4 regions of the Paenibacillus nitricinens genome follow, and region 3 is predicted to be linked to each of the others. Evidence: riboswitches for the same ligand, from Rfam matches in the RefSeq annotation. Region 3 holds a riboswitch; each other region holds the start of a gene.
The links. A riboswitch is a leader RNA that binds a small molecule or an ion and turns the genes downstream of it on or off. The one in region 3 is predicted to bind cyclic di-AMP.
Positions count from the first base shown of each region.

Region 1: it holds a riboswitch for cyclic di-AMP, as region 3 does, so the genes downstream of both, ACN6KS_RS15905 (APC family permease) here and ACN6KS_RS00540 (C40 family peptidase) in region 3, are expected to answer to the same signal.
Region 2: it holds a riboswitch for cyclic di-AMP, as region 3 does, so the genes downstream of both, ACN6KS_RS02825 (hypothetical protein) here and ACN6KS_RS00540 (C40 family peptidase) in region 3, are expected to answer to the same signal.
Region 4: it holds a riboswitch for cyclic di-AMP, as region 3 does, so the genes downstream of both, ACN6KS_RS25800 (alpha/beta fold hydrolase) here and ACN6KS_RS00540 (C40 family peptidase) in region 3, are expected to answer to the same signal.

Region 1 is NZ_CP183948.1:3,611,797-3,614,804, forward strand. It holds gene ACN6KS_RS15905 (APC family permease) at 1-1,780, opposite strand, end outside; cyclic di-AMP (ydaO/yuaA leader) riboswitch at 1,904-2,061, opposite strand; gene ACN6KS_RS15910 (disulfide oxidoreductase) at 2,258-2,722, opposite strand; gene ACN6KS_RS15915 (DsbA family protein) at 2,719-3,008, opposite strand, start outside.
Region 2 is NZ_CP183948.1:621,319-624,326, reverse strand. It holds gene kdpA (potassium-transporting ATPase subunit KdpA) at 1-799, opposite strand, end outside; gene kdpF (K(+)-transporting ATPase subunit F) at 812-889, opposite strand; gene ACN6KS_RS02825 (hypothetical protein) at 1,016-1,432, opposite strand; cyclic di-AMP (ydaO/yuaA leader) riboswitch at 1,623-1,812, opposite strand; cyclic di-AMP (ydaO/yuaA leader) riboswitch at 2,235-2,400, shown strand; gene ACN6KS_RS02820 (hypothetical protein) at 2,974-3,008, shown strand, end outside.
Region 3 is NZ_CP183948.1:112,411-115,418, forward strand. It holds gene ACN6KS_RS00530 (c-type cytochrome) at 1-272, opposite strand, end outside; gene ACN6KS_RS00535 (GNAT family N-acetyltransferase) at 400-885, opposite strand; gene ACN6KS_RS00540 (C40 family peptidase) at 1,088-1,579, opposite strand; cyclic di-AMP (ydaO/yuaA leader) riboswitch at 1,585-1,726, opposite strand; gene ACN6KS_RS00545 (C40 family peptidase) at 2,086-2,514, opposite strand; cyclic di-AMP (ydaO/yuaA leader) riboswitch at 2,568-2,705, opposite strand; gene ACN6KS_RS00550 (hypothetical protein) at 2,919-3,008, opposite strand, start outside.
Region 4 is NZ_CP183948.1:5,802,129-5,805,136, reverse strand. It holds gene ACN6KS_RS25810 (Nif3-like dinuclear metal center hexameric protein) at 80-874, shown strand; gene ACN6KS_RS25805 (hypothetical protein) at 959-1,132, shown strand; cyclic di-AMP (ydaO/yuaA leader) riboswitch at 1,354-1,539, shown strand; gene ACN6KS_RS25800 (alpha/beta fold hydrolase) at 1,645-2,454, shown strand; gene selD (selenide, water dikinase SelD) at 2,702-3,008, shown strand, end outside.

The DNA.
Region 1 (3,008 bases), 3.3 Mb from region 3:
CATCTTTTGAATTCATTAGATACGAACGGATTAAAAAGCTGGTCTGATTATGAAGTACAGCTTGCCACCAATGCTTAGTTATAAACTGTGGAATCAGAATCGTGATATGATCCGTCGCTGCGGTCTTCCACTCCACGGTATCAATAAATTTCACTAACGGACGAATAATACTGCGATATCTGGAACGAAGTACAATCAGGCGTACACCCGGATTCCATTCCTCCCACCGTTGCTCCATCTTTTGAATGTCCTCTTCATCAAAGCCAACATACACGGCTACTACATTATCTGTTAGAGACTTGGCATAGCTGATGGAATGCAGTACAGCACGTGTTACACCAGCAACAGGGACAACAACCGTACTTCCTTTAATTAAAGGTTTATCCGTAGCCGGACATATACGAAGCTGATCTGCTGTGTTCAAATAGTGCTTGTGAATGCGGTGGAACACAAACATTACAGCAGGTAAGAAAATGAACGCCATCCATACGCTTGAGAACTTAGTAATGATAAAAATAAGCGTAATTGTCAATGTAGTCAGCATACCGATGGTATTTACAACAAATCTTTTTTTCCATCCCGCTGGTTTGGTTTTAAACCAATGAACCATCATTCCAAGCTGGGACAATGTGAACGGAATGAAGACACCTACCGCATAAAGAGGAATCAAGCTTTCTGTATTTCCGTGAAATGCAGCTACAAGTACAGCAGACAGAACACCTAGAAAAATAATACCATTTGAGAAACCTAGACGGTCACCACGAACCATAAAAGCATGTGGCATATATTTATCTTTTGCAAACATAAAGGCGAGCAGCGGGAACGCTGAGTAAGCTGTATTAGCTGCTAAGAATAAAATGACTGCTGTAATCCCTTGAATGAAAAAATATAAAGTTCCGCGACCAAAGGTCGATTCAGCGATCTGAGAAACAACCGTTGCCTTTTCATCAGGCACTATACCGTACCAATAGGCCAGTAATGTGATACCTGTAAACATAAATCCAAGTATAACCCCCATGACCATTAAGGTCTTGGCTGCATTCTTTTCAGCCGGTGCTTTAAAGTTTGGAATGGCATTAGATACAGCCTCTACACCCGTAAGTGCCGAACAACCAGAACTGAAGGCTTTTAATAGTAGAAACAAACTAACATTGGAGACGGCGCTGCCTATTTCAGGGACATTCGCATGTACGCCACCTGCTGCATATTTAATAACACCGGAGATAATCAAAACTACAATCGACACCACAAACAAATACACTGGGATTGCGATAAATGAAGCCGATTCTGTAACTCCGCGAAGATTAATCAATGTTAGAAGAATAATTACGGATACAGCAATAAGAACCGTGTGATTATGAAGACTTGGAAACGCTGATGTGATCGCATCTGTCCCTGCCGAGGCACTAACAGCTACGGTCAGAATGTAATCCACTAACAAAGACCCTCCTGCTAAAAGCCCTGTCGGAACACCAAGATTACTCTTGGCAACGATGTAAGCTCCTCCTCCTTGCGGATAAGCGTAGATCGTCTGCCGATAGGATAAAATCAGGATGGCCAGCAGGCCCAATACGGCTAATGCAATTGGCAGGGAATACCAGATGGCAGTAAACCCGGCAGCCACCAGTACAATCAGAATTTGTTCCGTTCCGTAGGCTACAGACGAGAGCGCATCAGAAGACAGGACAGCCAGTGCTTTAACCTTGGATAACTTTTCATGATCGAGTTCGTTCGACTTCATCGGACGCCCGATCAATAGTCGTTTTACCTTGCTTACCATGGTGGATACAGTTCCTTTCTTTGGGAGCTGAAACGGAATTTCCGCGCGCTGTTTTCATTGGTGGATTTCATAAATGCAGACACAAAAAATAGCATACGGAAATGATCCGCATGCTATGCATGGTCATTATCCCACCTTGCTTACGAGGTTAGCTGGCGGATTCGGGCTGTGGTTTAGCCCTACGGTACAAGTCCAATCGACCTATTCCGATTCACCCCATTGGCACATATGCCAAGTTTGGTTCCCCCGTTTTTCCTAAGAAAATTCAGCGCATATTCAACTTCTCACAAGGTCTAATATTAGTCTACAAAGTGTATGCAGTAAAGCGTTGAAAAAAATGAAAAAAGAATGAAAAAACATCCAAAAAGCGCAAATACAGCGTCTAATTGGATGCTCTCTTTCATTCTCTTCAATTATCCCTCTGGGTCGTGTTTTTAGTCACTTTTCACATTTTTTCTTTCCTTCAAAGTTGAAAAATCAAAATCCTAAACTTTCTTCTGTTTCTAATTCCATCACTTCTTCTTCCTTGCGTCCGTACCAAAGTAAAATACTTATTAAAGCAAACGCGATTAAAGCAAGAAAAGGAATCGTAATGAATCCGAAATAGTTCAAGTAATCCTTATTACAAGGAACACCAATTGTACAAGGAAGTACTTTACTTAACGCAGGAATCTTCTGCTCCGCATAATGATAAATCGAGATACTGCCACCAATCAAGCTTAATGGAAGTACATATGGGATAATCCTTTTATCTCCTCGAAACGTCGCAATTCCCAAGAGGAATAACTGAGGATACATAAAAATTCGCTGGAACCAGCAAAGCTTACAAGGTTCATATTTCAATACTTCGCTCAAATACAAGCTACCAGCTACAGCAACTAAAGAGACGAACCAGGCCAGATACAGGCAGTTACGCTTGCAAAAAGATAGGAACTTTGTCACTTTGCCTCCACAGCTTTTGCGGCGTCGTTAATTTCATTTGAAATCGCTTCAATGTTAAAAGGATCCGCAATCATTACTCCATTGATGTAAAGGGATGGTGTAGTCGTTACCCCAGCTTCACTAGCTAACTGCATACCCTTATTCAGCTCATCTGCATACGTACGATCCTTAATATCTTTACGAAGCAGTTCGTAATCGATAGCTAACTTCTCTTTCTCCGCAAGGCTTACTAAGAAATCTTCAGTCGCCCATTCTTCACTTTCATCACCTTGCTGAGCATATACAG
Region 2 (3,008 bases), 510 kb from region 3:
AAGGTAGCGAAGCCGGCAGCATCCACATGGAGAGAATCTCCAGAACATTCGTAAGTGGATTAGGGTTCTCAAAAGGATGTGAGGAATTAGCCCCGAAGAAGCCGCCCCCATTCGTGCCCAAATGTTTGATCGATTCCAAAGAAGCGACTGGCCCGATAGCAATTTGTTGGGTTTGCCCTTCCAGAGTAGTGACCTCAAGCGAAGGCTTTAGCGTTTGCGGCACATGCAAGCCTACCAGCACCAATGAAACTAACAAAGCTAGTGGAATGAACACACGAATATGTGCTTTGACGAAATCCTCGAAGAAGTTCCCGACTGATTTCTGGCCTGTGATCCCTCTGACAAAAGCAACCGCAACAGAAAATCCGCTCGCTGCAGACGTGAACATCATCATCGTGATGACGGCCATTTGTGAAAAATACGAAAGCCCCGTCTCCCCGCTATAATGCTGCAGGTTCGTATTGGTCATAAAGCTGATCACCGTATTGAATGAAAGCGTCTGTTCCATATCTGCAATTCCATTCGGATTTAGCGGCAGTCCCCGCTGTAATCTAAGAAAAATATAACTGAAAGTTACCAGTACGATATTCGTTAAAACAAAGGTGAGCGCATATTTCTTCCAGGACATTCCGTCCTTTTTTTTCAGGCCGATCAGCTTAAAAATCCCTTTTTCTATACCTCCAAACCAGCGATCCGTACGGTTCGGTTCATTAGAAAATACATAATATAAATACGTGCCCATCGGCTTAACCAGCAAGATGAGAATTACGATTACAAGAGCGATTTGCAAAATGCCCATGAATGCCCCTCCTTAAAATTTCTCCGGATGAATCAATGCGTAAACCAGATATACAAACAGTAATAGGGTAACAGCGATTACTAGAATCACAGCTTATCCCTCCCTGTATCCTCAACTACACCTGCGCACCAGCGCATAAATCCATAAAACAACCCGTAAATCACAGCTAGCGTAGCCACCATATACAGATCCATCATATTTCCCGCACTCCTTCTTTTATCCTTGATGAGGTGATCTGTCGATCAGAAAATCAGCATCACCACTGTGGGAATAGATTACATAACTTGCGCCAAGTCTTTTATAGACCAATCTAGGATTTATTGAGCTTGTGATTACAAAAATCGGCTGTGTCGTCCAAGTGCGGCACATCTGAATATAGCGGCAGCATAATGTAAAGCTGCTCTCGAACAGATATACCCGGCCTACCGGGAACGGCGGGCGAAACCAAGTATTCTGATGGCGGGTATCTACTAGAACAACTTGCTCAATCCCCATCTCTTCAAGTAGGGACTTCTCAGGCAAGTTGTTGGTCAATCCGGCCATCTTAATGCCTCTGAATTTTAGAAGCTTAATAAAATGTTCTCCTGCCTTCGTTGGCGCACATACCAGTACATATTCATTCTGATCTGTCATCTCTTATTCTCCTCAAATGCTTTGCTTGTAAGATCAGAGCTTGATCACCCTGGTCTTGAAAGAAAAGCTACCGCTAATGATGAATATAACGACCTCTTCGTGAGGTTTTCCATAAATGCTTTGCTTAAAAAAGCACAGCAAAAAGCCACAAAGGATTCTCCTCTGTGGCTCGCTAGCGGTCACATTGCACTCATCCTCTCTCCATACGCTTACGAGGTTAGCTGTCGGATTCGGGCGGTGAGAGTCGCCCTACCTGTATAGATGCGAGCACACTCGCATCCTCTACAGGATTCACCCCATAACCGGCTTCCGACTCTCACATCGTCTGCCGATTGTTGGTTCCCCCGCTTTCCTTAACGGAAATTAAGCGGATCAAATATTCGATTGTTGTGTTGAAACAGGAGTAATCATACCCTTATGCAGGAAGTATTGTAAAACCTGATTGATGCCAAAATAATGCAAATTAAAAACTATTTTCGTATTGGATAGCGCTTACTTGATATCCAATCTCTCTATATCTCTTGTTTACTCGAATTTGAATCGATTAGCGAAATACGGGCATACCACGTGATTTTATTCACCACAATTGGAGGAATCCCCAAAAATCGCCTTTATAGGAAAGGAAACAAGAAAGCGAGATTAAGCGAGGAAGAAGCCCGATAACGCGCAATAAATACCTATTTGGATCCTTTTTTCGTCGTAGTCGGCAGGATATGGATAAAATTGCGCTCAAAAGAACACTTTCTGTTTTTACAGAAACACCTTGAAAAGAGTATGATTCGGGTTGAATCTATTTCACGAAATACATTCAACGCTGAGTTCCTGCTTTTGCAGGGAACGGGGGAACCATCAGGCCACATGGCCTACTTGGGGTGAATCCGAAGGAGACTGTTCAAGTCTCACATAGGTAGGGCGACTCTCACCGTCCGAATCCGGCAGCTAACCTCGTAAGCGTAAAGAGAGAGACCCTTGATCCGCCACGCTTTGGCACAGGTGTGTATATACCTGTATTCCAAAACCGCAGCAGAGGTCCTCCTCTTGCTGCGGTTTTTGCGTTACCTGATTCTATAGGGTGATAGCATGCTGGACGGGGTGAAAGGAATGAAACACTATTATTGGGGAACTCAGTAAGGGCTACTTGAGCCGAAAAGTCTAAATTATGTTTACTTTGGAGTTCACTTCGCCATTTCAACAGCCCATCTACCTGTGAATACTGTTTGGATCGAACGATTATATACGAAATATATAAAAACATCCGAGAAAAGCAACAGCTGAGGATTGGTCAGCACACCAACGTTTTCCGTGTCTCACCGCTTTTAAGGAACCGTGAAAAGATGTTGAAGTCGGTTGGTACGCAATGAGATCCCGCAACAACCTTCCCTTACATTTATCCGTTATACGCAAACAGAGATTCTTACTATGGCTGGAGCATACCGCAGTCTGTGAGTATGAAGCTGAAATGCTCGCCTGTATAGAGAAGGCTAACGTAATTCACCATGTAGATCTAAAGCTTTTGGAAACCTAAGGAGGAGAAAACCGTCATGGACCAGCGAAGACTATCTCGCATAGAAGTATT
Region 3 (3,008 bases):
CCTTTAGTTACAATACTGTAGATTGCTTCAGCATCATGTTGACCGCCTTCATTTTGAAGACTGGGTCCAACTCCACCTTGAAGCTGATCGCCGTGACAGGTAATACAGCTGGCTTTCACGGTTGCTTCCGCCTTTGCCGCATCCAATTGGACTTCCGGCATCGTCGGCTTATTCTGTTCAGCTACCTCTTCTTTACCTGGAAGTGTAAACATAAGTACTACCGCAAAGGCACAGGCGGCAAAAAACAAACCGCTCATGATCCATTTCTGCATCCCAGTTCGTCCCTTCTATGTAAGCTGCTCCCTACATTATAGCTCAAGGTGAAGCGTTATCATAGGGTTTGTGACAAAAAAATGAACGACAATGCCATCAAATCATTGAAAAATATGGAATTTAATATTATTTGTCGTAGACCATGCAATAAAAAGGTTTGTTTCCTGTGGGGGTTAGGCGCTCATACGTATCGGTAATCGTAAATCCACACTTTTGGTAAGTTCGGATCGCTCGCTGGTTCCAGGTCAATACCTCTAGATCAATCTCACGCTCAGGATAACGAATTAAGGCTGCTTGCACGATTGCATCCATGAATGTTTTGCCTAGACCTTGACCGCATAGATCAGGGCGCATGCCAATCCCCAAGCGAACAACACCTTCCATTGGAAACAACTGCGCGAATCCACACAAAATCTCTTGCCCATTTAATATGGAGACATATTGCTCATTACGTAGCTGAGGGTCACCGAACTCGATTCCAAGAGCCTGCATTTGCTCCCATGGCATCCAGCCGTAAATATTATAAGGGGCAGTGTAATCCCAGTTGCAAATCTCTTCCGCGTGACTGGTCTCCATAGGCGCTACATGAAACGTAACAGAGGAATTTATCATAAGGTTAAGGACCTCCTTTCACGGGGGTTACTTTAAAATATAAGAAAGTATACTAATTATATACAAAAATAGGCTTGGTCGACTCAGAAATTTATGAGATTATTGTTTTACAAATTCTGAGAGGGGTAAATACTAAATAAGACAAAAAACAAGCTCTTCCCCAAGAATCAACATCTTGGAAAAGAGCCTATGTACGATTTACTTATTGAACATCATCATTATCTTCTGTCTCAGAAGCAACAGAATGATAAGCATCCGTGCTCATAATGCGTTTAGCGCCGATGTAGCGTTTCACGTAGTAGCTATCACTCAGGGAGCTAATCGTTACACCGCGTGAGGAAGATGCGTGTGCAAACTTGCCTTCACCGACATAAATACCGACATGGGAGACACCCTTGCCACTTGTATTGAAGAATACAAGATCTCCAGATCTTAAATCATCTTGGGAGATAGCAGTACCCATTTGAAACTGGGAACCTGATTGGTGTGGTAGGTTAATACCAATTTTATCAAATACATACATTGTAAATCCGGAGCAATCAAATCCATTTGTGGAGATGCCGCCGGATACGTACTTAGTTCCGATGGTCTTGTCGATCACTTTATCCATTTTGGAATCCGCGAAAGCGCTTCCTGCTCCAATGGTGAAAATAATGGAAAAGCTAAGTACTGCTGCTGCTAGCTTCTTCTTCAAAAGTTTATACCCCTTCCGGATGCCTACGAGGTTAGCTTAAGGGTTCGGTTGAAGGTCCCCTATGACCCCTCTAAAAATGGAGGTCAATTCACCCAAAGTTGGTTCCCCCGTTTTCCTAATAGTCAGGAAACTCGGCTGATACTGTTGATTAGGAATAGCTTGTAATCAATACATGACAAAACCTTTGTAAATAACAACTTAATGATTACAAAAATGTTACTAAAATCTTACTGCAGTTATTGTAACAAACAGAGTGCCGCTTGGCAATCGTTTTTAACATAATCATGCAGAAAAATTCGGTTTTTTAAAGACAAAATGTATATGTAAGCGATAATATTAAACTAATTTTTATATTTATTGAAATTTTTATCAAATAAAAGTGTTTAAAGTCTGTTCTAGAGGTGTAAAGAATATAATGAGGCAAAAGAAAACCTGGATTCGATTAAGTCAATAATCAAACCCAGGTCCTATATAATGTAATTGTGTGGTTTAGTTGTGGCGAAGTATTAATCGTAGGCTACAGCTTGATATGAGGAAGTACTCATTACTCTTTTAGCACCAACGTAGCGATTGGCCCAGTAGGACTGGCTAAGTGAAGTGATGGTTACGCCATATGAAGATGATGATTGTGCGAATTTTCCGTTTCCAACATAAATGCCGACATGGGATACGCCGTTGCCCAATGTGTTAAAGAAAACTAGGTCACCTGAACGCAACTTGCTTTTGGCTACAGGAGTTCCAACATTATATTGAGCTTTTGAAGTACGGGGCAAAGAAAGACCCACCTTCTTGAATACATACGTAGTAAATCCAGAACAGTCAAACCCGGCAGTACTAGTGCCTCCGGTTTTATAGGCAACTCCAATTGTCTTTGAAATAACACTGTCCATCTTAGAATCTGCAAAGGCACTTCCTCCACCAATAGAGAACGCCATCACAAGTCCTAGCGCCGCAGCGACGCATGCTTTTCTTAAATTCTTCAAAAAAATTGTACCCCTTCCAATGCCTGTGAGGTTAGCTTAAGGATTCGGTAGAAGTTTCCCTATGATCCCTGCAAAGCGAGATCAATTCACCCAAAATATGGTTCCCCCACTTCCTGGTGCCAGGAATTCGGCGTTTTATGCACCAGATAGTGACTTATCGACAAAACTACGATAAATACATGAAGTTATGTAGAAATCGTTTCAAATGATTACAAACTTGTTACCAATGGAACAGGACTTATTGTAACAAAGTCTTTATGATTTTGCAAATCGACATAATTTTCTATAACGAGAAAGAGTCCCGGCTCCTGATTGAGGAACCGGGACTCTTATATTATGTGCTGTAAGACCTTGAATTATTGTGGGAATGCTTTACTGTGCCATAGATGATATTGTGCTGAGATTCCCCACATTTTGAAGAGTGTAGAAGGCAGGGGTGAGATTTG
Region 4 (3,008 bases), 1.1 Mb from region 3:
ACCCGTCCTTATATCGATTAAGGGCGGGTTATTTATACGTTGATAGATTAGTAGAATAGATCTCAAAGGGCGGATGAAAGTGAGTGTGACAATTAGAACGATTCTGGAAGATTTAATGGGAACTGTGGAACAGATAGATGGAACTGTAGATACTCTAAAACCGGGGAATCCGGAAACGGTGATTACAGGGATGGCTACGGCATTTTGCGCTACGCAATATGTTGTGGAACGAGCGATTGCTATGAACGCCAATTTGTTGATCACGCATGAAGGGTTGTTTTACAGTCATCATGATCCGAGCGAGTGGTTAGAGAATGACCCTGTTTATCATTCAAAACTGAGTTTAATTGAGCGTTCTGAACTGGCTATTTTTCGTTATCATGATTATTGGCATCGGCATCAACCGGATGGGATCATGGTGGGCTTGCTACGAGAGCTTGAATGGTCAGCCTATGTGGTTGAGCAGCAACCCACTGCTACAATCCTATCGATTCCAGCTATGACGGTAAGTGAAGCGGCTCAGTATATAAAAAGAAAGCTAGGCATCCCCTACGTACGCGTTGCCGGCGATCTATCACAGACATGCAGACATGTGGGGATATTAGTAGGTTACCGAGGAGGTGGGACGATGGCTATTCCTCTTTTTAATCAGCACAATCTTGATTTAATCATTGCTGGCGAGGGCCCGGAATGGGAAACTCCAGAATATGTGAGGGATGCAGTCCATCAAGGCAGATCAAAAGCGCTGATTATGTTAGGTCATGCGGAAAGTGAAGCTCCAGGAATGAAATATTTAGCTGAAGTTCTGGCACAGAAATATCGAATAATTCCTACTTATTTTATTGCTGAACAACCGATCTATCAGCTAGTGTAGTCCATCGAAATGGAAATGAAGAATAAATTTGCATATTATGGAGAAAATGATGGGAAACCAGGTCACTGAGAAAGGAGTGTTTCAATGGAAATTCCTTTGGAGGCTGATGAAGTGTTAACTCGTATCAAAAAGCTTCAAACCGATGGAAGCTCGATCAGCAAAAAGCAAGTGAAGCAAAGCGACCCTGATCTAATGAGAAGTGCGCTGTTCTTTTTTCCGAGCTGGGAGCATGCATTGAAAAACGCCGATCTGTTGTAGCCATATGATTGTATAAAGAAGCCGAGTGGTTCAGGGATTGATCTCTGATGTCTGCTCGGCTTTTTCTAGATATATTGAGTAAACAAGAGCAAAAGAAAGAGAAAACGAAGTGTATGCTCAATATGAAATGAAAAGCATGGCTTTCAACATTATTTTGCCCACAGCTCAACTTTACAAGAAACCTTACACGGAGTATGATTCATCACATAACTGACAATTACATATGAAGTCCGCTTAATTTCCGTTAAGGAAAGCGGGGGAACCAACAACTGGGAACCAGTGTAACAATCGGTACTAGTTATGGGGTGAATCCTGTTCCGGGTGCATAACATGCAACCTTGCAGGTAGGGCAACTCTCACTGCCCGAATCCGACAGCTAACCTCGTAAGCGTATGGAGAGAGGATGAATGGCGTGTTTAGTGATGAATAGCCACAGAGAATCCCTCTGTGGTTTTTTGCTGCGTTTATAAGCAGATACAGTCGTAGAATTTATTATGAAAGAGGTGTTACCTTTGCCTATCGCTAAACTGAACGGAACTTCGCTCTATTACGAAATCAATGGAACTGGCACTCCGGTTGTGTTTATCCATGGACATGGATTAACACACAGTATGTTCAAACCACAACTGGAGTACTTTTCCGATAAATATAAAGTGATTTTGTGCGATTTACGGGGGAATGGCAAGTCAGGTGAACTCCTGGAGGCCCCTAATGAGATTATTGAAACGCAATGTCTGGATCTGATTATGCTGTTAAATGACCTGGGGGTTCGTGAAGCAGTTTTTGTTGGGATCGCCTATGGCGGTTTAGTCGTGCAACATATTGCCAAACAATATCCTGAGCGTGTAAAAGCAATCGTGGTCGCGGATAGCTTCTGTAGGAGCCACGGATCAACCCTAGTAGGGAAAATACAGCTTATGGCAGCGTATTGCAGCTTGCTAATGTATTATCTCCCAAGCGAGCTGGTGCTGCCTTCGATTCGGATGATGTACCGAGAACGTTGGAGTCTCGCCTATAATGAGATTAGAAGAGGGCTGCTGGACAAACGCCCACGGGAGCTATATCGGCAAAGGCTGGCCACGAGCCATGTGGATTACACCAGATGCTTAAAAGCTTTTAACCGTCCTGCTTTATGTATTGTAGGGGACTTTAATGAATTTGGAGTGAATTGTATGAAGGAAATGGTGTCTCAATTGCCGCATGCGCAGTTGGCGATTATCCCGAATGCATTAGATCCGAGTAATCTGTGTCAGCCGGAGCAGTTTAATGCGATTCTTCAACGTTTTTTGGAGAAGCAGCAGGGCACTCAGCAGATTAGCTGATCCTATGAAATTGAGAAAAGAAGGAGTGCTCCCGCAGCCATTGAAATTATGCGGGACACTCCTATTTCATTAGAGCTATAGGGCAGATTTCCCTAAAGAATTGGATTTCAAACCAAAGGCTGACTCAAGGGTAGTGAATGCTACGTGTGAGCCAGCTTTTTTAGTAGCTTCGTATTTTGTACAATGCTGTCTACTGATGTAAGATTAAAGATATTCGACATTAACTATTTAAAGGAGCTGAGTCATGATGTCTCAAGCCGAAACCATAAAATTGACCTCATTATCTTCAAAAGGGGGCTGCGGCTGCAAAATTGGTCCTGCTGATCTCATGCAGGTTATTCGCAGTCTGCCACCAACCGTTCCAAATCCGGATCTACTTGTAGGTCTGGATACCAGTGATGACGCTGGAGTATATCGATTAAGTGATGATCTAGCATTAGTGCAGACTGTTGATTTTTTCACGCCGATCGTGGACGACCCTTATTCCTTTGGGCAAATTGCAGCAGCCAATGCATTAAGTGATATTTATGCTATGGGCGGTAAGCCGCTTACGG